Regions from separate parts of the Prochlorococcus sp. MIT 1300 genome, predicted to be linked through region 1. Evidence: predicted binding sites of a transcription regulator. Region 1 holds the regulator's gene; the other holds the start of a gene.

Region 1 (12,156 bases):
TCCTCAGCACCATTGTACAAACCATATGCCCCTGACCTATGATGAATACGACCAACCAATGAAAGACTTTTAGAGACTTTAGCTTCAATTTCAAAACCTAAATAATTCAAAAGTTTATTATATTTTTTTCTGAAAGTTCTTTCATAATTACTAAATCTTGTGTAGTAACTAACACCTTCTATAAGGGCAAAGCTTAGCCATGGTCTAACCCACAACCTTGCGCCTATTCCCAATACAAGCTCATCAAAGGCTTGCGAAGAAGTATCCGAGTAAGGCTTCGCTTGATTATATTTACCACCCGCTTGCCTAGCAACATCATGCCTAAAGAAATCAGCTTCCAACCCAAGAGTCAAAGGGCCTGCTCTATAAAGTCTTTTTTGCAATCCAACTCCTAACAAATATTCTTCCCTCAGGTTCCCATCAAATACAAATGTATTTCGAAAGTTTGCATCAATCTTCTGGCCGGCCCAAATAGTCGCCGACCAAGGGTGAGGATGCCAATCGGGGATTGAGGGTATAGAAGGTGGGCATATTTTTGACTTCCCTAGCTCAAACTTCTGATCTATTTTTTTAGAAGTTCTATTCACAACTTCGCTTACTTTTAGCCGGTCGACTGACCTATTCGTTGAAAGGTCTTTAGAAACCCTAGCCAAGTCAAGTATTCCATAAACATCTTTCAACACTCCATTTCTATCCAGGAAGCTATAACGAAATGAAGTTGCCTGAAAATACTGAGAACCCTTTTTAAATTGAACATTTCCAGTTGCATATAGAGAATTAAAATCACTAGAAAATTCAATTCTTTCTGCAACAAGAGTCCCCCCATCAACATCCACCCTCGCACTTCCTTCGGCAATAAAAATATCTTTTTCTAAATCATATATGTGTCTATCTGCGCTTAAAGACAAAGCCTTTGGAGGAATGCCAGAGTTGATCCGCGATTCGTTGCTTTCAGCAAGAACTCTCTTTGATTTACCAATATCTAACGGCGAGCCTATAGAAAAGGCACCAAGTGATGCTGACTTATCTTTGTTGTTGCCCTTCTCAGGCCATACACCTCCAGACGCAGGACTGAATCCCACTGCACCTGAGGTAAGAAGACCAACAAAAAAAACAGAGGGGCGTTTAGCCACCACAAATTTTCTTAGGAAGCTGATGATCCTCCCATGCTTAGTAGGTCCTAAACACCAACAAGTCCCAGTACTAAGTCTGGCGCGCGAAGGCCTCTATTTTCAGAAAGGAGTCCTAGTCCTGTGGAGCTTCTAGATCCTTTCTCGCAGGCGTGCGGGTTGGATCGCTAGCCAAGAAGCCAAAAAGGAAGACTCCGACGAAGAAAAAGACGATCGTGTAAACGGAAATCTTGAGGGCGAGCATGGATACCGACCACGTCTAAGTTAAGTGATCACATCTTATGGGATTTACCAGCCTTAAAGACCTCAGGGGGGGGGGTCAAGCCCAAGTATTGGCGCGTATTGAAATGTTTCTAAGTCACAAAAGTCACTTTTTAATCGAAAAAAGGCTCCGCATAGACATCGATATCCAAAAAAAACTGCCAAATACGCGCCAAAAGTAAAGATTGCGATAATTAAGTACAAATACTTAGCGGGGGGATTCTGGTTGACGGATTCTTTCAAGAATCAATCATCATGCTCATCGAAAGGATCGTCTAAGCGCTTAGACGGAGGCCCAAATGCTGTGTAAATCCCAAAACCAGTAAGTCCAAACAAAGTCACCAACAAAACAATTGCTAATGAGAGGGCAGGGGAAGTGGTTTGCATCAAATCTCTCGACAGAATCAATCTTATAGGGGGCATTACCCATAGAATATCCAAACTGATCCTTCAACTGAGACACGAGCCTCGCCATGGGACAAAAAACAGCAATCGGAAGTCTGCTCAAATCAATAGGCAACTCTGGGCAGGGAAAGGTTGTTCCAGGATGGGGCGCCGTACCAGTTATGGCAGCCATTGGCGTAATGCTGCTTATCTTCCTGGTAATCATGCTCCAGATATATAACCAGTCATTGCTTCTTCAAGGCTTCTCGGTTGACTGGAATGGGGCTGGCTGAGGTTAAAAAATGAATGTTTTTGGCATCGGTCTTCCTGAAATAGCGGTAATCGGTGCCTTAGCTCTCGTAATATTTGGCCCCAAAAGGCTGCCTGAACTAGGACGAAGTCTGGGTAAAACCCTTAAGGGTTTTCAGGCTGCATCCTCGGAATTTGAGCGGGAACTAAACAAAGCCATGGCCGAGCCTGAGGCATTGGATAGTGCGAAAATTCCTGAAAAAACCATCTCAACAAAAGAAAGTCAATCTCCAAAACCCAAAGAGGGATGATTCCTGGAGATATCAAGCTGTTAGTAGGACTTGGGAACCCTGGCTCAAAATACAAAACCACACGCCATAACATAGGATTTATGGCCTTAGAGAGGTTGGCGCAAGAAAATGCCGTTAGCTTCAAAAAGCACACCAGAATTGAAGGACTTCTTGGAGAAATTGGTTTTGGTACTAAGCGTGTTCGGTTATTAATGCCAAACACATACATGAATGAAAGCGGCCGCTCAATCCGCTCAGCCATGAACTGGTTCGATCTCGAGATTGAACAATTACTAGTTTTAGTTGACGATATGGATCTACCTCTTGGCAAACTTAGACTTCGAACCAAGGGAGGATCTGGCGGTCACAATGGTTTAAAAAGTACTATTAGTCATCTTGGAACCGAGAACTTCAACCGCCTAAGAATTGGTATTGGTGCTCCAATTGGAATGCCAGAAGAACGACGAGCAAATACCGTTTCTCATGTTTTAGGAGTATTTTCCAAATCAGAGACCCTCCTAGTTGAGAATACGATTAAACAAGTAATTACAGGAATCAATATTATTCAGGAATATGGTCTCGAAAAAGCAAGTAACCAACTTAACTCCTATCAAGCCACTAAACTTGAAAAATAATAATGAATACTCTCCCAGCCACTGCAGCTTGCCTAAGAGTTAACCGTCAGAATTTTGCAGAGAATTTTATAGATGGAGAAGTCTCTGCGGGAGGGTTTGAATGGAATTTTCATTGGGAATTCAGCCAAGGAGAATTACAAGTAGAGCCCTCTCTTGGCAGAGCACTCATTCAAGATGCTTTGCTTAGATTCCTTATTAAAATGGACTATCAGCTTGAGCCAGGTGAAAATTATTTTTTTACTGTTAGGGCTAAGTTTTAAACTTTTTTGATCCTTTCCAACACAGCTTCTTGCCTAGGTAATTTTCTAAAATAATCAAAGCCGCTACAGCATCTAAATTTTCTTTCGGTAAAACTAATCCTCTTGGCAGAAATCTAGTGAAATCTTGAGGGGGCCAAAGTTCCCAATAACGCTTTCTGGCTTTTAAAGTAGTGTTAAACTCTTCTACAACTTGTAAAGATGCAACGCCAGTTAATTTTTCTTCCCAATAATCACTACTAGTACCATTGCCGAGCAAAATCAAGTCAATATTGAATTGTGATTTCCAAAGGGTTATTAAATCAATAACCGCACCTGCATGAACAACTCTTCCTTCCAAAACCAAACCCTTTTCTGGGCATGAAAGTACAAGACCACATTTGTGTCTACCAGGATCAATAGCTATCAGTTTGCCCATGTACTGCTTTTATCGGGCTTATTGATGTTCTGCTTTATGCGTAAACCTATTTTCACTTGATCTGACGTATCACTACTCTTTAAAGCGAACGACTCTAAAATAATAGTTCCACCTAAGAGACCTACCAATTCCTTGCCCAATTGATTAACTGAACTTGCATCAAATTGAAGTCCTGAGCTAAGAGATCCTCTTCGCCTAACCTCTGCGAAAGTAGAGGCTAGTAAAAGGTTTATCTGCTTTCGTATTACATCAGTGGTTCGATCTCTTGGATTAAGGGTGATCTTTCCCAAAACATCACCTTTTTGTACAACAGCAATGTTTGGTCTTACCTCCGGGATGGCATAAACCCATTTTTCCCCTAGCAAAACATTACCTGCTGAACGAAAATTAACGACCCATGTACCAGACTCACTAATAGTTTCTTTAAGCTTTTGAATTTCCTCTCTAGGCACCCTCAGGATCTGCCTATTTGGTTTTTCACCAGGCAAAACCCGCCTAAAAGCCTCAAGATTTGCCTCCTGAAGCAAACGATCAATTATCCCTTTAGCTTGATTCGGGTTATCTAATCTGAACTTCGCAGTAGCCAATCTTTGTCCGCTACTTAAAACAACAGCACCTCTCCTTAAAGCAATCAAATTACTTTCACGCAACCTCAATTCCTTTTGAGCTGCCTTGATCTTTGCTTGTAGGCCATCTAATTGAAATAAACCAACTCTCAATTGCCTGCTCACAAGCAACATCAAACCTAACGATAAAAAACTAATAAGGCTCCCTGTTAGGACTGTGATTAAAACAGCTGTGCTTCTTGGTCGCAGGTTAAATATGCTTAAACGAGCTTTGCCTACTCGACTGCCAAGCCGATCCCCAAGAGTGGATAAGACCCCTCCAAGGACCAATAAAAGAACAATGAGCAGCCAGCCTGTCACGAAAAACGTCGGGCCAAGTTTTTATTTGATTCAAACAACATGAATGGTAGGAAGGGATCACACCTAATTGAAACGCTTAGCAAGAGCAATTGGGTCTAATACCGTAATTTTCTTACGATCAATTTCTACCAGGCCAGCGCTACGTAAGTCTCCCAAAAGTCTGGTAATTGTGACCCTTGTAGAACCTATGGCCTCTGCTATTGCCTGATGCGAAAGTCTCAAATCAATAGTAATTCCTTGATCCCCAGGGACCCCAAAATCCCTGCAAAGAACCAATAAGAAGCTTACTAAACGTGATGACATATCACGATGAGTAAGTGTTTCTATCATCGTTTCTGTTTGCAAGATTCGACTGGAAAGCCCCTGCAAAAGAAGCAACCCAACGCCAGAGTCATCTTCTATCGCCTGTCGAACAGACACAGCAGGAGCCGTAATCATCTCAACCCTAGTGAATGCAACTGCGTGATAGAAGCGATCAGATCTATGGCCTGTTAAAAGAGAAAGAACCCCAAAAAGACTATTCTCTCTCAATAGGGCAACCGTAATTTCTTCACCAGATTCATAGACCCTTGAGAGTCGGACTGCTCCTCTTCTTATTAGATAAACCCTCTCTGCAGGATCCCCAGGGAAAAAAATAGTTTTAGCTCTTTCAACCATTTCAGTGCTAGCACCTTCGAGGGCACGAATCACATCCACCAATGTTCTGCTATTCCCAGCAGGAGCATTAGCAAGGCTTGGAGAAGAACCTTGAGCCACGGGTTGTGATGCATAGCGGCTAAAACCGCCAGGAGCTACAGCCATATATGCAAGGTAGTTGCAAGGACGCTAAGGAGCAGTGAATTAAAGCCTTGTAGCAATAGTGACTATTTTTAGGCTTAATTGTTTAAAGCCGATTTTTGTGCAACCTGAAGTTCCATTAGTCCCTTCTCAGCCAAATCAAGGAAAGAATTCAATTGCTCTCTAGAAAATGGAGCTCTTTCAGCAGATCCCTGTATCTCCAATAGCTTTCCCTGAGAATCCATCACAACGTTTAGATCAACATCTGCAATTGAATCCTCCTGATAATCAAGATCAAGCATTGCTAAGCCATCTACCAAACCAACTGAAACTGCTGCGACTTGCTCCTTGAGAGGATTTTCTTCTAAAAAACCTTTTTCGACTAATCGGGAAAAGCCACGATCAAGAGCGATCCACGCACCTGTAATGGAGGCCGTCCTGGTCCCGGCGTCTGCTTGGATTACATCACAATCAATTTTTACAGTTTTCTCCCCAAGCAACGACATATCTAGGACTGATCTCAAAGTCCTACCTATAAGTCGTTGAATTTCCTGAGTCCTTCCAGAAAGCTTTATTAATTCTCGTTCTTGCCTAACCGGTGTTGACCCTGGAAGCAAACGATACTCTGCGCTCAACCATCCTTTACCTTGCCCCTTCCTCCAACGGGGCACTCCGTCCTCAATACAAACACTACATAAAACTGCTGTATTGCCGGTGCGAATCACCAATGAGCTCAACGCAAACCCCATTGGATCCCAAGTCACTTCAAAAGGCCTTAGTTGATCGTTAAAGCGACCAGAAGTACGTGATGGGCTAGAACCACTCATGAAAAACCAAAATTTAAAAAGCGTCAGAAACCTAAAGAATTGGTTTTCACACCATAGATAGTGTCAAATACCTTGTGAGTCAGACTAAGGCCGCTAGATTTTAAAAAAGGCATTAGCTCTGCTCCTAATTTTAATGAGTGCAAGCCCGAGTCAACGACCCAGGAAGACATCACCACCGGCCTGTATAGAAAGGCCACCACTTGTTGCTGTTCCTAGCCATCCTGCCCTACATCTAGTTGCGCAAGAGGGACAGCTGCAAGTTCATACCGCACCTTATAGGGGCAGTTTCTCCGTTGTACTTAGTGAAGCTCTTAGGGCTGCTGGATTGGGCAGGCGTGTCATGGTTGCTCAATTCCTAAAAGGTGGGGTACACCAGGGGCCAAATAGATGTATTCGACTATGTGGAAAGCTGGAGTGGCTAAGACCTGACGTATCAAGCTGCCTATCCAAACCGCCTAATGATGATGTACATGCCTCCAAAAATGTTAAGGCGGTTGAAGCAATTTGGAAGATATGCCAATCTCACCTTATTAAAGGAGATTTAGATCAACTAGTTCTAGATGAAGTAGGGCTAGCTATTGCCCTCGGATATCTAAAAGAAAACGAGGTGCTTTCTTCTCTCGAGGCAAAAAAAGGAGGTATGGATGTCATCATCACAGGACCATCTATTCCCTCTCGAGTTATGGCAATTGCCGACCAAGTCACCGAGTTACGTCGTGGTTTCTGATGCTTAAAAACGATCGCTGGATTACCGAACAGGCCGCAGCAGGAATGCTTGAACCATTTCAAGCAGGACTCATAAGGCATTTGAACCCTCAACTGAATGAACAACCAGTTTTAAGCTTTGGTTGCTCTTCATACGGATATGACTTGCGCCTATCTTCTAAAGAATTCCTCATATTTAGGCATGTTCCAGGTACTGTGATGAATCCAAAAAGATTCAACCCTAACAACCTAGAGCCAACATCCTTACACAAAGATCAAGACGGTGAATTTTTCATATTGCCTGCCCATTCATATGGGCTAGGTGTTGCATTAGAAAAAATGAAAGTGCCCGAAAATATTACTGTTATTTGCTTAGGGAAAAGTACATATGCCCGCCTGGGAATCATCGTAAATACAACTCCTGCTGAAGCGAGTTGGGAAGGACATTTAACTCTTGAATTTAGTAATAGTTCTGGAGCAGATTGTAGGATCTATGCCAATGAAGGAATATGCCAGTTACTCTTCTTTGAGGGAGACCCCTGTGAAACTACTTACAGTGACCGCAAAGGGAAGTATCAACATCAACCAGAAAAAGTAACCCTTGCTCGAATCTAAAAAAGTGGCAACTGTAGAACTAATTACCGTAACGCCTGATGCTGAAAAAGCTATGGCTTATATAGCCAGAGTAAGCAACCCAAATAATCAAGAGAATGAAAGCTACTCGGGCTTGTTGAAATACTGTATTAAGCATGAACATTGGAGCGTCTTTGAACAGGCATATATGACCCTTCAGATTCAAACAAATAGGGGTATTGCTGCTCAAATTCTTCGTCATAGATCATTCACATTTCAAGAGTTCTCCCAACGTTATGCTGATAGCACCCAGCTGGGGTACATTCCTATCCCCGAATTAAGAAGGCAAGATTGCAAAAATAGACAAAACTCTATAGACGATTTATCTACAGAAATAAAAAAAAGTTTTGAAGAAAAAATTCAACAACAATTCCAGAATTCTATTGAACTTTACGAGTCAATGCTAAAAGCAGGAGTCGCAAAAGAATGCGCAAGGTTCATTCTGCCTTTAGCTACTCCCACACGAATCTACATGACAGGTTCATGTCGTTCATGGATTCACTATATAAATCTACGTAGTGGCCACGGAACTCAAAAGGAACATTTACAATTAGCGGAAGCTTGCAAAGTTATTTTCTGCGAACAGTTTACTACCGTTGCAGAGGCCCTTGGTTGGCATAGATAACGAGTTTAATAATATCTAATAGCCTTAACTATGCGAGCGAGGGCCAACTTGAACCTCATTAAAAGAACTGTCGTCAAGATTGGCTTCACTACTATTTAAAAATGAACTAACAGAACCAATACCTATTGAAGAAGGGAAGGGTGTATCATTGAAAAGAGAGTCCATTAATAAATAAAGTTCTTCTCTTGAACGTAAACCAACTGATCTACCTTTGAACTTCCCTTTTGCATCAAAAAAGTTTAATTCCGGAATCCCATTGACTTCATATTTATCAAGGAGGTCTTCCCAAATTGGATTATCTACATTGAGCAAAACAAAGTCTATTTTTTTTTCATTTTTTTGTTCCAATTCCAGCATGGTTGGCGCCATCTCTTTGCAAGCCTCACACCAACTCGCATAGAACTCAAAAACCGTTGGGCGACCATTCGCTAGGGCAACCTCAGGGTCAAGGGATCTTCTCGCAAGTTGCTCCAAAGGGCCTGCTGGATTCATCCCCCCTTTTAAAAAGAACAGCAAAGTAGCCATGCCAACTGCTACAAGAGCAAGAAAAATCCGTTGAAACTGACCAAGCGAAGAGGATTGAGGACTAGCTGCCATGATCAAACAAGGTTGATAATTCCTTTAGTTGAACTATTTTCTTTTAGTGTGACACATCTAAAACAGATCAAAAAACCTTTTTTAAAGTGGTTCGAGTCATTTCAAATTGAATAAAAGGTTTTTTCATTGAATTAAAGATCAATTGCATTCCATAAAATTTATTTTTGGACTCCGCACGTAAACAAACCATTCAACTCAATAGAAATTTAGGACGCCATCCTTGAGTCTTTATCCAATGACCTTTAAGCTTCAAGCTAATTTTGAGACCTAAATGGCCCAAGCCGCCATTAAATCAGTAGAAACTCCTTTAACAGCAGTCCCTCTAAGGTTTGGGACAGATGGAATTCGTGGACATGCTGAGTCTTTCCTGAATTCAAAACGTTGTCTCGAAATTGGTTTTTGCATCGGAAAGGTACTGTCAGGTAGCGGACCTGTTCTGATTGGCAGAGATTCCCGTTGTAGCGGTGAAGCTATGAGCTATGCCCTAACGGCTGGGCTTAATGCAGCTGGGAAGGAGGTTTGGGATTTGGGTTTATGCCCAACCCCAACTATTGCAACACTCATAAAAGAGTCAGGAGCTATAGGCGGATTAATGGTATCTGCAAGTCACAACCCACCTGAAGACAATGGAATAAAAGTCTTCGGGCCAAATGGATCAAAGCTTAAAAGCTCAGATCAAAGAATTATAGAAAGTTATTTAGAGGAAGACCTTACAGGCAAAATTTCACAAAAAACGACAAATAATAATTCCAATGTGACTAAACACCCTGAGCTCCTAACGAAATATCAAAGGAAGCTAGAGGCCTCAACAAAAGGACAAAGATTAGATGGTGTTTCAATAGTCCTAGACCTTTGCTGGGGATCAGCTACTGCAATTAGTGCTGAGGTTTTTACAAACTTAGGTGCTCAAGTAACTGTGCTACATGGCCAGCCCGATGGGAAAAGAATTAATGTGAAATGTGGTTCTACTAATCTTCTACCACTCCGAAAAGCTGTCCTTGAAACAAATGCTGAAATGGGCTTTGCGTTCGACGGAGATGCTGATCGAATGCTTGCAATAGATAGTAAAGGACGTGTTATAGATGGCGATCATATACTTTATCTTTGGGGCTCGGCTTTAAGAGAGCAAAATGCTCTCCCAGAACAAAGGCTTATAGCAACAGTTATGTCCAACTTAGGATTTGAAAAAGCTTGGGAAGACAGTGGGGGCCTTTTAGAACGTACAGCGGTTGGTGATCAATATGTGCATACTGCAATGCTCAGCAGCGGTGCTGCATTAGGAGGAGAGCAATCAGGACACATTCTTTCCTCAGAGCATCAATTTGCTGGTGATGGTTTATTTACCGCCATCCAACTTTCAACTCTTTGTAAATCAAAAGGATTAACTCTTACTCAATGGTTAGATCAGAGTTTTACACCATTTCCTCAAAAACTAGTAAATATACATGTTCCAAATAAAAGTATCAGGAGAGGTTGGTCTAATTGTCAGCCTTTAAATGAAGCCATTTTAAATGCTAAGGAAGCAATGGGCAATGAAGGAAGAGTTATAGTTAGGGCAAGCGGAACTCAACCTTTAATTAGGGTAATGGTTGAAGCATCTGATTCAGGGTTAGTTGATTCTTTTTCCTCTAAAATTGCTTGCCTGGCAGAACAACATCTAAATGCAGCCTAAACTTTATTTTAAATAAATTAAAATCAACTTTCCTCTAATTACAATCGCAAACATCCCATTCCTCCTCTAGCAATGACAAGGTGGGAATAGAATTTTTATTTCTTAAAAAGAGGGCCCTATATATAGGGGAACCATTTTGAGAAGCATAAATCTCCCTTTCAGTTGCAATACTCATAGGATTATTTGTCAGCCATGCCTGAGACTCTTCACCAATACGTTCAAAACAATTACTCATCTCAATCAACTTCAACATTGGATCGATTACCGACAACAAATCACTTTGAATAAAAAGCTCCTTACCAGGCGACAAGGCATTTGCAATCGACAGCAATAACTTTGGCTGAAGAACTCTGCGTTTCTTATGCTTTCTCTTAAACCAAGGATCGGGAAATTGAATTGTTACTCTATGAAGTTGTTGTTTTGAAAGGTTATTTAGCCAGGCGTCAAGACTCACATTTGCATTGCAAAAGAGAAACCTAAGGTTAGCTATACCTAGCTGCTCACGTTCACGCTCCGATGACAACACAAGAGGATGGCGAATTTCGACTCCAATATGGTTCCAATCCAGCTGCAAAGGAGCTAGTTCTAGTAAAAACTTTCCTCTTGCAGAGCCAATATCTAAATGCAATGGCATATCATAATCTTCAAACAATTCTTCAGGCCTAGGTATGCTTCGAGGCAGCTGAAAAAAACGGCTTAGAGGGTTGACATGTTGACGCACTAATGAAAATTTTTAGAGGAGTCTTCTATAGAAGAAATATGCCTTAGAAGACCCCAACAAGCTGTATATCCATGAACATGAGTTGCTCCACCAACCGAACCAATCTCCCCATTACAAAATGCACCTGCAATTGGAACTTCTTGAATCAACTCTCTAGCAATTGCAACATCCCCATTCTTAACTCCATATAAGCTCTCCCCTCTACCTAAACATGCCATTAATAATCCAAAAACTGGAGGTTGATCAGTTCTGTCTAAGGCTGCTCTCAAAAGCTGAAAGGCCTCCTGCCGTGAGGCGTCTGCTTCTCGCAGTTGAAACTGCACATTCTGCCCTACTCGCATCTGTTCAGCGACAGCCACAGCTCCGTTATTTGGATCAACACCTATAAGATTCCGAACTAAAAAACCTGCTTGGGCTTTAGGCGAACCAGTCCCCCCTATAACCAAATCTTTACATTCAACTCCAAGGAACAGAGAATGCCTAACGAGGTCTCTTTCTCGCTCTGTCAAATCAGCAAGAACTCTTTGTAGGAAAGCAACAGGACTATCTCTTGATTCCTCATGACTAAGTTCTATCAGAACATTTTTTTGAACCCGTTCAATCGCAAATACTGGACCTATAGGTTTGCAACCCTGCGCAACAACTGACTCTAAGAACCATTCACCTCCAAAGGTACAACCGACAGCACCATCAACTACTTGATCTCCAAAAAAAAGAGAGCCATGTGCAGCATTATGAGGGCCAGCTATTCCTCCAATAGTTGGTACAGAAGGATAGGCATAGTCAAGACCACTTATAAGGTCATTAATTGATCGTGTGGTGGGATCAACCAATAGCAACATGCTATTGGTTGTTAGAGGGTCTGATCCCACCCATTGCTGCCAATCATGAGAAGGCCCATCCAAATCTGGCAATGAATTTGTGTTTATCGCAAAAGGGTGCAATACAGCACCAGGCAAATTCAACAGAGTTACGCTTAATGCAGGTTTCCGCTCAACCTCAGATGTGATCAAATCACTTCTCGTACCTATCACTCCTCCTCCAGCACA
Region 2 (12,156 bases), 290 kb from region 1:
AGATTGGCTTTGTAATAGTGAATACCCTTATCCTTAAGCTTAACATTAAAGGGCATAATTATTGAATTTTTATTAATTTAGAAAGACAGGCCTGGCATAGGATCTAGACATAGTCATACCCTGCATACAGAATTCATGATTAGAGACCTTATATCTAATAAGTCAGAATTGCGTTACCAGGGCAAATCGCCTGGCAAGTTTTTAGAAGTTGGCCTTACGTCTGAACAAGAAATGATATTTGATCTTGCTAGACAGCTTGTTCATGCGCAGTTCTGCCTCGCTGATGATGAGTTGACCAACCGTCTCTGGCGAGAAGTAGCAGATCGAAAAATTGACGAGAAAAGGATTATTAATTTGATGTATAAATGTAGTTTTCATGAAGATAATCAATCTATGTGTGAGGCTGATGAACTATTTATCACGTTTAGGGGCGGAATTCCCAGAAGAAAATATTCTTCTGGGAATTCCCTAATTAAATCATCTGGCGCCTAGTTCTGCAGCGAGTTCACGTTCAAGTTTTTCATCGTGAATACTTGGGAGCACGTTAGACATCTTGGTTCTATGGGTGCTATAGAAGAGCATGCCAATAAATACCATTCCTCCAACGATATTGCCTATGGTAACTGGTAGGAAATTCCAAAAGATTACTTTTGTAAAAGGAACACCAGATCCAAGAAGTGGGCCCGCAGTATGCAAGAACATATTAACAACTATATGTTCCATTCCCATAGTCTGGAAAGCAGTGATTGGCAACCAACAAGCAAGTATTTTGCCTGGCACGCTTTTACTAACAAGCGCCATCGTTACGCCTAAACATACCAGCCAGTTTGCGATGACTCCTCTTAGAAATGCAAGAAAGAATCCAGTACTTCCAAGAGCTTCGTATTTGACTAAAACATTAGCCTTATTAATTGAGATTATTTTGGCTGCAATCAAAGCCCACCCTTTGCCACCATCTGAAGCCGCCAATGGCTCTACTGTTCCAGCACTTGTGAGACTAATTGATAATAAAATAGCTACGAGTAATGTACCTATAAAATTCCCAATCCATACCCATGTCCAATTCCTAAATGTAGATCTCCAAGTGCTTTTACCGGCCCATGTTGCCATTGGCAAAAGGGCAAAGTTTCCTGTTACTAGCTCCATCCCAAAAAGAACTATACTTGCAAACCCAAAAGGAAATAGAAATGATCCAAGAAAAGGCATTTTAGACTGTATACCTACAGTAATTGCTAAGCAAGTTGCTAGCCCAAGAATCGCACCAGAATAGAATCCTCGAACTAAGAGATTCTTAGCACTGACTGTTGCCTTTTTGCCTCCTGCGGCAATCATCCCATCTACTAGTTCATTGGGCAGGACATAGTCCATTTGAGAAGTTGTTTGATTCATGAGTTTCAGATTTTGTGTTGAGGAAATTTTTATCCGCTAATACGGTTCATTAACTTTGAAAATGGATCTTGTCCTCCATTTTCATTATTAGAAATAGGTTTCTCTTTGCCTAATTCACTCAACCAATTTACAAACCTTGAAAATAGATCTTTGCTTTGTGTTGTGTTAGTCATGATGAAAAAGTTAAGCGATATAAGAAGGATAAAAGCTGTTATTGTATATAACAGCTTTTATCCTTCTGAAACAAATAATTAAGAACAGTAGAAACTAAATTCCTAATTCTTTTCTTATTTGTTTTTTTTGGTGAGGCTCCGAAATCACTTATTAGTATTTGCTTTATGACCGCTTTTACTTCATCTTTGGGAACAGATTTGTGTTGGACTGTACCAATATTTTTAATTTTACCTTGAGAGCCCCCTACAGTCACTTGATATGCTTCTACCATTTGTCCTTGTTTATTCTTTGCTTTTGTGCCTGTTAGACCTATGCCTCCCATATAGGCTTGTCCACAACTATTTGGACATCCAGTCCAGTGAATTTTTACTTCTTTAGGAAGCTCAAGTTCCTTGTCGAGTTGGCTAGAAACTTTGAAAGCTACATCCTTAGTATTGGTTAGTGCAAAACTGCAATAGGTATTTCCAGTGCAAGACACGGTTCCTGCAGCTATTGCTTGTGGCGCTAGAGGGAATCGCTTTAAAAGGTGATTCTCTTTAAATTTTTCGAGTGAAGCTTTTTGTATGCCGATGAAGATTATATTTTGGTCTTCTGTTAATCGAATTTCACTGCTTCCATATTCATATGCAACTGTAGAAAGGTCTTGAAGATCTTCAGCAGTTAACCTGCCAACAGGAACATGTATCCCTGCGTAAAACTCACCGGCCTGTTTTTGTGGATGTATTCCAAATAATGAGCGTGTGTCCTTGCTAAACTCTGAACCAGGGTCTTCAATAAGTGGTCCAAATCTATTCTCTAGTAGTTTCCTAAATACATCAATTCCAATACTATCTAAGTAAAACCTGAATCGGCCTTTGGGGCGTTTGTCCCTTTCTCCATTATCACGCCATAGACCTAGAATAGCTCCAGTTAGCTTGCATATTTGATTAGCTTTAATCCAAACATTTAATGGTACAGCATATACATTGAGCTGCGCAGAAAGTACCCCTCCAACCCACACTCCAAATCCTAATTCGCCTTGATGCTTTACAGGGTGAAATATCAGGTCATTGTGTAGAAGGAAATTGTCTTGGGAACCGGCTATAGCAGTGTTCCATTTTCTTGGAAGGTTGGAAAAATCTGAATTACCCTTTCCATTATTTGTAAGATAGTTCTGCAATTCAATTGTATAAGGTCTTGTATCTATTATTTCTTCAGGGTCAACTCCCGCTAAAGGGTTACCAGTAACATTTCTTGGATTATCAAAACCTGATTGTATAGTGCTAATACCTGCTTCGTTAAGTCGCTTTATTATTTCTGGCAGGTCACTTATTAAAACCCCTCGCAGTTGAAGGTTCTGTCTTGTTGTTATATCACAACTGCCATTTTCACCATATCTTGCAACTATAGAGGCAACAATATTTAGTTGGGTAGAATTGATGATTCCATTGGGAATTCTTAGCCTTAGCATGAATTGACCCGGGGATTTTGGGCGCCAAAACATCCCATACCACTTCAACCTTAATTCTAAATCAGTCTTATCCATTTCTTGCCAACCGATTTTTGAAAATTTATCAATGTCTTTGCCTATTTCCAACCCATCTTTAATTGATTTCATTTGCTCAATCTTATTCAATTTCTTGCCTTGCAAATAAGGCTTAAGTGTGAATTCCTCAGTCATCGTATTAAAGTTTTTTGAAAATGTTCCTAGTTGTGATGTCGATGACTATTAACCACTTTTTCTAAGCCATCCAATGTATCGAGAATTACGTTTTGGCAAATTGATCAAAAGAAATGTAATTATCAATACAAAAAAAGTAATTGAATGGGGGTTTAAATCAATTTCACCCTTTTTGTGTGGTTCAGTATTGTCGACCAGCTTCTCCAATCCATCGAATAGCCCCTTGTCTCAACATCTTCCAAACCCTGGCCATAGCAACCAAGTCTCTTTGAAATAAATTATTTGTGTGGCTTGCTCTTTTGCTATTTGAGCTATTCGCTGTAAATGCCCTTTTTCTCGGCTGCTGTCTTTTGTTACCTCTGTATGCCATTGTTCCGTGAATTTTCAAACAATTAAAACGACTACAGCAGTTTCCTCTGCCGAAGATCCGTGGCCGTTGTTACGGAATTCAATTTTTGACAGACCAAGGCCTTTGCATTTGATTGTCCATGGGCGTCCTGGTGGCTTTGTAGAGTCTTGCTTGATGGATCTTGCGAGCTCACTAAGGTCGCGTCGAGGGTCTTCAGTCGTTGTTGAGGCTTTAACTGCGGATTCCTTGCCGATAACTAGCTCCAAGTCCGCTTGGTTGATTCCGTTATTTTTACTCCCTGGACATCATGTAAGACATGATGTCCCTTTGATAAGGGATAGATTGCATCACCTTGGAGTCAAGGTGAATTTGTTGCCATTTTTGGGTGCTTGGTATTCCTGGAACCGTTTATTGTTGGAGTTTTTGACTAGTAAAGTGTGTCACGGATCTGTAGCTTTGATCCATCACCCTATTAGGCAAGGACTGGGTGATCGATATATAAGCTCTTTAAAGCAGTTTTTAAAAACTCAAATTATTCCTTTTGAGAACTGGAATTCCTATGACTTGTTAACTAAGAAACAATATTATCCAATACCTTTAGCATTAGCGCCAAATCACATGGCAGATTCAATGAATGAATTTGATGGTATATCTTCCTTGTTAGAGATTGACTTTTTGTATGTTTCCTTGGCCAATTTGTTGATGGCATTACCATGAACCAGATGAAATTAGGAAAGGTTTACCTCGTAGGTGCAGGACCTGGAGACCCTGATTTGCTAACACTTAAAGCTAGTCGCCTCCTATCACAGTGTGATGCTCTTGTATATGACTCACTGGTCCCTAACGAAATTCTGAGTTTGGTACCTGACTCTTGTGACTCTAAATTTGTTGGAAAGCGTAGGGGTCACCATTCAGTTCCTCAGGCGAAAACAAACGCAATCCTTCTGGACTTGGCTAGTCGTTATGAATGTGTAGTGCGTTTAAAGGGCGGAGATCCTTACGTTTTTGGTCGCGGAGGAGAAGAGGCTGCATATTTGAGTCGACATGGCGTCAACGTCGAGGTTGTTCCAGGTGTTACTGCAGGTATTGCTGCCCCAGCATATTTAGGTATTCCAGTAACTCATCGAGTGGTTGGTAGTTCTGTGACTTTTGTCACTGGTCATGAAGAAATTGATAAAAAACGACCCGCTGTTAATTGGCAAGCTCTTGCTCATGCTTCTGATTCTTTAGTGATATATATGGGCTTGCATAATTTAGAAAGTATTGTTGACGCTCTTTTGACTGGGGGCTTAGATCCAATGACACCTTCAGCAGTTATTCAGCAAGGCACAGTGGTAGGACAGCGTTATTTAAAGAGCTCTTTGGATGAGTTGGTTGGGAAGGTCAAAGAAGAAGGTTTTATATCTCCATCAATTGTGGTTGTTGGAAGAGTAGTAGATACTCAGATAGAAGCTGCTGCACCAACCCCTGCGAATGTCACAATGCCTATTGCCTTTTAGGCATGAGTAGTGATTGCCATAACTCATAAGATTTGGGAAAGATTTCTAGCTGTGTATTATTTAACTTTTGAATTGGGTGGCAACCTAAACTATTTATAAGTACCCATTGATCTTTGCTTTGAGGAATTGCACTTAATTCAGCCTCTTTAAATAAGCCTCTGTTCAGACCTTGTTGTCTCATTACTCCTGGCAAGCATCCACTTTTTAAGTGTGGTGTTAGCCATTTGCCTTCGCGAAAGATCAGTATATTTGCCGTACTACCACAACATAATTCATTGTTTGTTGATAGTAGTAACGCATCATCAAAGCCTGCAAGTTGAGCTTCTCGACGAGCTTGAATGGATTGCCCATAGCCGAATGTTTTGCATTGACTTAAATTACTCCATGGATTCCTACGCTCATGCCTACTAATTAGAGTTGTTATTGGTTGAAAGGATGGTGAAATGGAGTTGAACTCTAACCAAAAGCGATGCGTTGAGGGGTGTGTAGAAGTAATAGGTATGTTAATTCCCCTTGTTTCTAAGCAACCGCGACTCCAATTAATTCTTAAAGCCGCATCAGTTTCTGAGGCGTTGCAACGTTGCACTGCTTGATTGATTAGTTCTTCTATCCAATCAGCTTCTGGTGGATTTGCCATTCCTAGCAATAATGCACTTTTTTCCCAGCGTTTTATATGTGATTGTAGATGTTGTGGGTAGCCTTGATGTATAAGAATGGTTTCAAAAATACCATCCCCTAAGTGAAGACCGCGGTCCTGTAATGGAAACTGTAAGTTCGCAATTTTATCCCATTGATTATCAAACCAAGCAATACTTTTATTTTCTTTTTTGATCATTGCAGCGCCTTCATCATTGGTAGTAGTTTCCAGCTAAGTTCTTCTGCTTCTGCTTGGGACTCTGATTCGGCAACTATGCCACATCCTGCATGGGCTCTGAGGGTATCTGCTTGACGTATTAGTGATCTAATTATGATGCTGCTATCTAGTTCCCCATCCCAATTGACTCGTAATAAACATCCGCAGTAAGGGCCGCGTGAGGTTGGTTCCAGTTCACTGAGTCTTTGACAGGCTCGTAGCTTAGGAGTCCCAGTTATGGACCCTCCTGGCCAGCAAGCCTCTAACAAGTCAACCCATGATTGCTTTTCTCTAAGTTCACCTTGAACAACAGAAGTGAGGTGATGTACTTGAGGATAACTTTCTAATCCCACAAGTTGAGGTACATGAATAGAACCTGGCTTGCAAACTTTGCCTATGTCGTTACGTAGTAAATCAACTATCATGATGTTTTCAGCACGATCTTTTGGACTGCACACTAAATCAGCCGCTAAATCTGCATCTATTAATGGATTTGGATTTCTTGGTCTTGTGCCTTTGATGGGTCTCGTTTCAATTTGACCATTGGATAGCGTTTTGATAAAACGTTCTGGTGACGCTGAGATTATTGCTTCACCTTTTGCATCACCTCCAGCTACCACCAGACCTGCGAATGGGGCCGGACATTTTTTCCGTAGCTTTTGGAAGATTTCTAGATTGAGTATGTCCTTAGGTATATAAGTAGTGCAGCAACTACTTAGATTTGCTTGGAAAATATCTCCATTTGCAATGAATTCTTTGATATTTTGTACTCCCATAGCGTAGTCCGTTTTCTTGGTTTTCCATTCCCAATCTGTGATTGGGACACTTAATTGTTTTGTGAATAGTCTTCTTCGCTCCGTATTACTTTCTTCACCTTTTGAGTTAATTGCCTCTATACAATTGACCATATCTTCTAATCGTTTGAGATCGTAACCTTCGATCCATAATTGATGCTTTTCTAGATCTAGCCGTATTAATGGATCATGTCTTGCAATCCAGAGTGTTGCCATTTGATCTGGCTTCCAAAAACCTTGTGGTTCTATCCATGCTGCAGCTTCGTAACTAAGCCAACCTGTCCAATGCCCTGGGTCTAGATTTCGTAGCGCTTCAAAAGGGTTTGATGCTTTGGGAGACTGAGGAAGGCCTCTGCAACAAATTTGTTGTAGAGGATCAACTGCCAATGTTATCCATCTACCAAGTCTGCTTCCATCTCCGTCTAGCCAAATTAAACCAGCTTCACCCCATAATTCTCTTAGTTTTTTTACTATTAAAATTGGTTCCTTCCAGTCACATAATTTTTTTTGAGGTGTAATCATTGAACCAATTGCTGCAAAGATCTTTTCTACCAGCCTTTAGCAGTGCCTCATCTCTGATTCTACAACTATCACATATCCCACAGGGTGTTTCATGGTCGCTATAGCAACTCCAGGTTTCTTTCAGTGGTACACCTAGCCGTATAGCCTCATGAATAATCTGAACTTTGTTTAAATTAACCAAAGGCGCCCAAAGCTTTATTCCATTACCCTCCCGTCCTGCTTTATTTGCTAAGTTTGCTAAACTTTGAAAGGCATTTAGATAATCAGGTCGACAATCTGGATAACCTGAATAGTCAATTGCATTCACTCCTAGTACAATACGTTTGGCTCCTTTTGCTTCTGCCAGGCTGAGGCCAATCGAAATAAAAACTGTGTTTCTTCCAGGAACATATGTGTTGGGAATAGTCTGTTTTTGCACACCTTCCACAGGTAAGGCTTGTTTTTTATCTGTGAGCGATGAACCACCCCAAGCAGCTAAATTTACTTTAATTATATGATGTTCTTTTATCTCTAGTTCATTCGCTAATTTCTTAGCTGCTTCTAATTCTTTCCGGTGTCGTTGGCCATAATCTATTGATAGTCCTATGACAATGTGCCCCGCTTCAATTGCTAATGCAGTTGCCGTAGCTGAATCAAGACCTCCTGAAAGCAAGGCAATAGTTTTAAATTCATTCATAATAATATGGTGCAATTTTGGGGGAGAGTTTCTGATTTATTCCTATTAGTATCCTCATGGGTGGATGAGCTTATAGTTAATTAGGCTTTTGCTTTGAGGTTGTAAATAAGCTGTGTAAAATAGTCCCAACTAGATTTTGTTGCTTAGTCATGGCATTTACAAAACTACTTCTAAGAATAACTTATAGTTTTAAAGAACGCCTAGGAATTTGTGTATTTGAATGCTAAGCCTCCATTTTGGATTTTTTTTGACGTGTTCTAAGGCAAGTTCAAGACTCTGTGGACTATGCCAGGCAGGCTGTAGAAATAGGTAAGGATTTTCTGCCGATAATTCTGGTAATAATTTGGCACTTTTCCCCCTGGCCTTACTGGCTTCTATCGCCATTTTTTCTGCAAAATCTAGATCAGATTTTTTATCTATTATTATCTTGAGTTCATGGCATGCAGCTAAAACTTCTTGTCTAGGCCATGCATGTGTCTTAGGAGACAATGTTATCCAATTTGGGCTGCCAGTAATCGCATCCACTCCGCTTGTTTCTATATGAATTGGGATTTCATTGACTTTTTCTATTCGCACTTCTTCTTTTATTGCCTCAGATAGGTCATCTAGATTGTGGTGAAGTGGCTCCCCTCCTGTTAGCACAATAAAGGCGGCTCCTTTTTTCATAGCTTCAACAGCTTCTTGTGCCAATCTTTGTACAGAATATTGTGCATGATTTTCTGTTGACCATGATTCTTTGGTGTCACACCAAGTGCATTTGACATTGCAGCCAGCTAGACGAATAAAAAATGCACTTCGACCAACGTGTGTTCCTTCTCCTTGTAAAGAGTGGAAGTATTCCACTATAGGTAGCTCTTTGCTCATTGAGATTCTTTAGAAATTTCTTTTTCCAACGAGGAGTTTCTTTGTTCTAAGGCTTCATGTGGGGATGCTGGCAGGCGCAATTGAGCCGCTTCAATTAATCCACGGAATAATGGATGTGGCTTGCCAGGTCGAGAAAGAAATTCTGGATGATACTGGCAAGCAGTAAAAAAGGGATGGCCCTTAAGCTCAATTAATTCGACAAGTCGCCCGTCGGGGGAAGTGCCACTAATTGTGTAGCCTGACTCTAAAAATAGATTTCGATAGGAATTATTGAACTCATATCTATGACGATGACGCTCATAAACTACTTCTTCTCCATAAAGTTTCTGTCCCATTGTTTTTGGAGTAAGGCGACATGGGTAAACCCCAAGCCGCATTGTGCCTCCAAGATCTTCAATATCTTGTTGTTCTGGTAGTAAATGAATTACTGGATGTTGGGTATTTGGTTCTAATTCTGCACTAGTTGCTCCTTTGAGATTGGCTTGGTTGCAAGCCCATTCGATTACTGCACATTGCATGCCAAGACAAAGGCCTAAGAAAGGTACTCGTTGTTCTCTAGCCCAACGAATTGACTCGACTTTGCCGTCAACACCACGGTTGCCAAATCCACCGGGCACGACAACAGCATCCATTCCTTTTAAGAGCTTATCGACTCCTTCTGTTTCAATTTGCTCTGCACAAATCCAATGAAGATCAAGTGAGGCATCCTGAGCAAGGCAAGCATGCCTAAGCGCTTCAACAACAGAGAGATAGGCATCATTTAATTGTACATATTTTCCCACTAATGCTACTTTTACAGTTGGCCCTGGATGACGTAGATTGTGGACTAATTGAGTCCAATCTTTTAAATCACTTGAGTGATCCTTGAGGTCAAGAACATCAAGGACTTGTGTGCAAAAACCTTCTTCTTTTAGTGCTAGAGGCACTGCATAAATGCTATCCGCATCTAGAGATGGAATGACTGCGTCATTTTTTACTCCACAAAAACCACCTATTTTTCTTCTTAGCTCTTCATTGATAGCTCGGTCACTGCGACATACCAATATGTCTGGTTGAATTCCTATAGACCTTAGCTCTTTAACAGAGTGCTGAGTTGGTTTCGTTTTGAGTTCACCTGAGGTGCCTATAAAAGGTAAAAGAGTTACATGTACGTAAGCCAAGTCGTTTGGTCCGACATCGCCGCGGAATTCACGAATTGCTTCCAAAAAAGGTAGAGATTCGATATCACCGACTGTCCCTCCAATTTCAGTAAGAACAACATCAGCTCCTGTATTTGAAGCCACTCTATGGATCCTTGAGCGGATTTCACCTGTGATATGCGGAATTACTTGTACCGTGCCGCCGTTGTAATCTCCACGTCTTTCTTTGTTTATTACTGCTTGATATATAGATCCGGTTGTCACACTGTTGAGTCGTGACATTGCTGTATCTGTGAAGCGCTCATAGTGTCCTAAGTCCAAGTCTGTTTCTGCACCATCTTCGGTTACAAATACTTCGCCATGCTGGTATGGACTCATGGTCCCTGGGTCCACATTGAGATATGGATCCAGTTTTAAAATGGAGACGTTGTAACCTCGGGATTTGAGTAGCCTGCCAAGACTGGCAGCGACTATTCCTTTGCCAATGCTGGATACGACTCCGCCTGTGACGAAAACGAATTTAGTCATTGTCCTTTAGTTGACCTTTTAAGCTAGCTCACCCTTTTGTAGGCGAGGCAAAATTCAATGTGCTTTAGTGCTTCAATTTCTTTATAACTTTTTTAGGTTTTTCTTAGGTATTTTGTTGGGGGTTGTTAGGAGTCGAGGCTGTCTTTATAGTCCGCAACTTTCTTGCGCACTTGTGGTTGTCTCAATTTTAATAATGCTCCCGTCTCTATTTGTCGAACTCTTTCTCTTGATAAGTTTAGTTGTTCCCCAATTTCTACGAGTGTTTTAGGGGTGTCGTCGTCTAAGCCAAACCTTAGTCTTACTACTGTCGCTTCTCTGCTTGAAAGTTCGGCTAATAGGATTTCAAGATCATGGTGTAGTTGATTACGGGTTAAAGTTTCTTCGGGCGTTGCGTTTATATCTTCTAATAAGTCAATCAACTGTGTGCCTTGCTCCAGTCCTGCTTTCGTTTCCAAAGAAATTGAGCGGGGAATACTTGAAAGGATATTTCTAACAGTGTCTTCTTTGAGTTTTAATGCTTTTGCCAGATCATTTATAGAAGCAAATCTCCCTTCTGCACTAGCAATTTCTTGTTGAATTCTTTTAATTCGGTTGAGTTTTTCGGTGATATGAACTGGTAGGCGAATATTGCGACTTTGAGTTGCGATTGCTCTAGTAACTCCTTGCCTAATCCACCAATAGGCATAAGTACTGAACCGAAATCCTCTGGTTGGATCGAATTTTTCCACGGCTCTTTCTAGTCCCAAAGTACCTTCTTGAACTAAATCAAGCAGTTCCATTCCTCGTTGTTGATACTTTTTGGCAACTGCAACTACAAGCCTGAGGTTTGCTTGAATCATTTGGTTCTTTGCTCTTCGCCCTTCTCGTAAAGCTTTTTTGAGTTCTTTAGGATCAAGTTTGGATAATTTTCCCCAAACGTGGTAGCCGCGATTTAGTTTTTGTTCTAGTTCAGAAACTGTTAATTCAGAAGCAATTGCCAATTCTTGTTTGGTAGGCCAGTGACACAGATGATTGGCTTTTTGTTGTTGCAGCTGTTCTAGATGCATGAGCTCTTTAATTTCCTGGTGCTGGGATGCGAGCTTTTTTTCTTCCTTGAGCAGTGTTTCACGTCTTTGTACCAGCCTTGCGAGTATGACTTCGTCTTCACTATTGAGTAGGTCAACTTTGCCAATATCTTGCAGATAAAGGCGCACTAAATCTTTGGTTCCTCTATTGCGAGATGGAGGGGATTTGATTTTCGATGAGCTTTTTTTCAAAAGCTTGCCCTCTAGCTATATCTATAGGGTCTATCGAGAATCGCCCAGCTAATTGGAATGCTTGGAATCTATTCGGGATCGATCCATGTACTAGCAACATTTAGTTCTTCAAGTTGATTGTTAGAGACCTGGGAAGGTGCATCGGTCATCAAACATCTGGCTTGTTGGGTTTTAGGGAAGGCAATGGTGTCTCTTATTGAGTCTTCACCAGACAACAGCATCACAAGTCTGTCCAGACCAAAAGCTATTCCGCCATGTGGAGGCGCACCCATATCTAGTGCTTCGATTAAGAATCCAAATTGTTTGCGTATTTCCTCTTTGGCTAGTCCAACTGTTTCCAGTACTTGTTTTTGTAGAGCTGAGTTATGAATCCTTAATGAGCCTCCTCCTAATTCAAGACCATTGAGTACTAGGTCATAAGCTTGTGCTCTGGCTTTGGGGAGTTGGTTTTTC

What was found. The regulator NtcA, encoded in region 1, controls nitrogen genes in cyanobacteria. The targets are predictions, from matches to a motif close to GTANCNNNNGNTAC.
Region 2: SOI83_RS06160 (ferredoxin--nitrite reductase) is a predicted target of NtcA. The motif match lies at 3,339-3,352, and genes of this name have one in related genera.

Annotation. Positions count from the first base shown of each region.
Region 1 is NZ_CP139302.1:876,402-888,557, forward strand. Features, by position in the region: gene SOI83_RS04650 (DUF3769 domain-containing protein) at 1-1,136, opposite strand, end outside; gene SOI83_RS04655 (photosystem II reaction center protein I) at 1,246-1,374, opposite strand; gene psbN (photosystem II reaction center protein PsbN) at 1,638-1,778, opposite strand; gene psbH (photosystem II reaction center phosphoprotein PsbH) at 1,865-2,068, shown strand; gene SOI83_RS04670 (TatA/E family twin arginine-targeting protein translocase) at 2,078-2,335, shown strand; gene pth (aminoacyl-tRNA hydrolase) at 2,332-2,949, shown strand; gene SOI83_RS04680 (DUF3146 family protein) at 2,952-3,209, shown strand; gene SOI83_RS04685 (resolvase) at 3,199-3,624, opposite strand; gene SOI83_RS04690 (DUF3084 domain-containing protein) at 3,612-4,550, opposite strand; gene ntcA (global nitrogen regulator NtcA) at 4,614-5,351, opposite strand; gene rph (ribonuclease PH) at 5,426-6,154, opposite strand; gene SOI83_RS04705 (cob(I)yrinic acid a,c-diamide adenosyltransferase) at 6,288-6,881, shown strand; gene dcd (dCTP deaminase) at 6,881-7,474, shown strand; gene thyX (FAD-dependent thymidylate synthase) at 7,479-8,117, shown strand; gene SOI83_RS04720 (thioredoxin domain-containing protein) at 8,142-8,714, opposite strand; gene glmM (phosphoglucosamine mutase) at 8,986-10,386, shown strand; gene trmB (tRNA (guanosine(46)-N7)-methyltransferase TrmB) at 10,421-11,107, opposite strand; gene SOI83_RS04735 (FIST N-terminal domain-containing protein) at 11,107-12,156, opposite strand, start outside.
Region 2 is NZ_CP139302.1:1,165,340-1,177,495, reverse strand. Features, by position in the region: gene SOI83_RS06175 (hypothetical protein) at 136-492, shown strand; gene SOI83_RS06170 (formate/nitrite transporter family protein) at 478-1,368, opposite strand; gene SOI83_RS06165 (ferredoxin--nitrite reductase) at 1,419-1,562, opposite strand; gene SOI83_RS06160 (ferredoxin--nitrite reductase) at 1,601-3,223, opposite strand; gene SOI83_RS06155 (DNA mismatch repair protein MutS) at 3,600-4,289, shown strand; gene cobA (uroporphyrinogen-III C-methyltransferase) at 4,286-5,071, shown strand; gene SOI83_RS06145 (aminotransferase class IV) at 5,058-5,906, opposite strand; gene SOI83_RS06140 (anthranilate synthase component I family protein) at 5,903-7,240, opposite strand; gene queC (7-cyano-7-deazaguanine synthase QueC) at 7,212-7,916, opposite strand; gene SOI83_RS06130 (7-carboxy-7-deazaguanine synthase QueE) at 8,106-8,780, opposite strand; gene SOI83_RS06125 (CTP synthase) at 8,777-10,447, opposite strand; gene SOI83_RS06120 (RNA polymerase sigma factor, RpoD/SigA family) at 10,573-11,703, opposite strand; gene aspS (aspartate--tRNA ligase) at 11,772-12,156, opposite strand, start outside.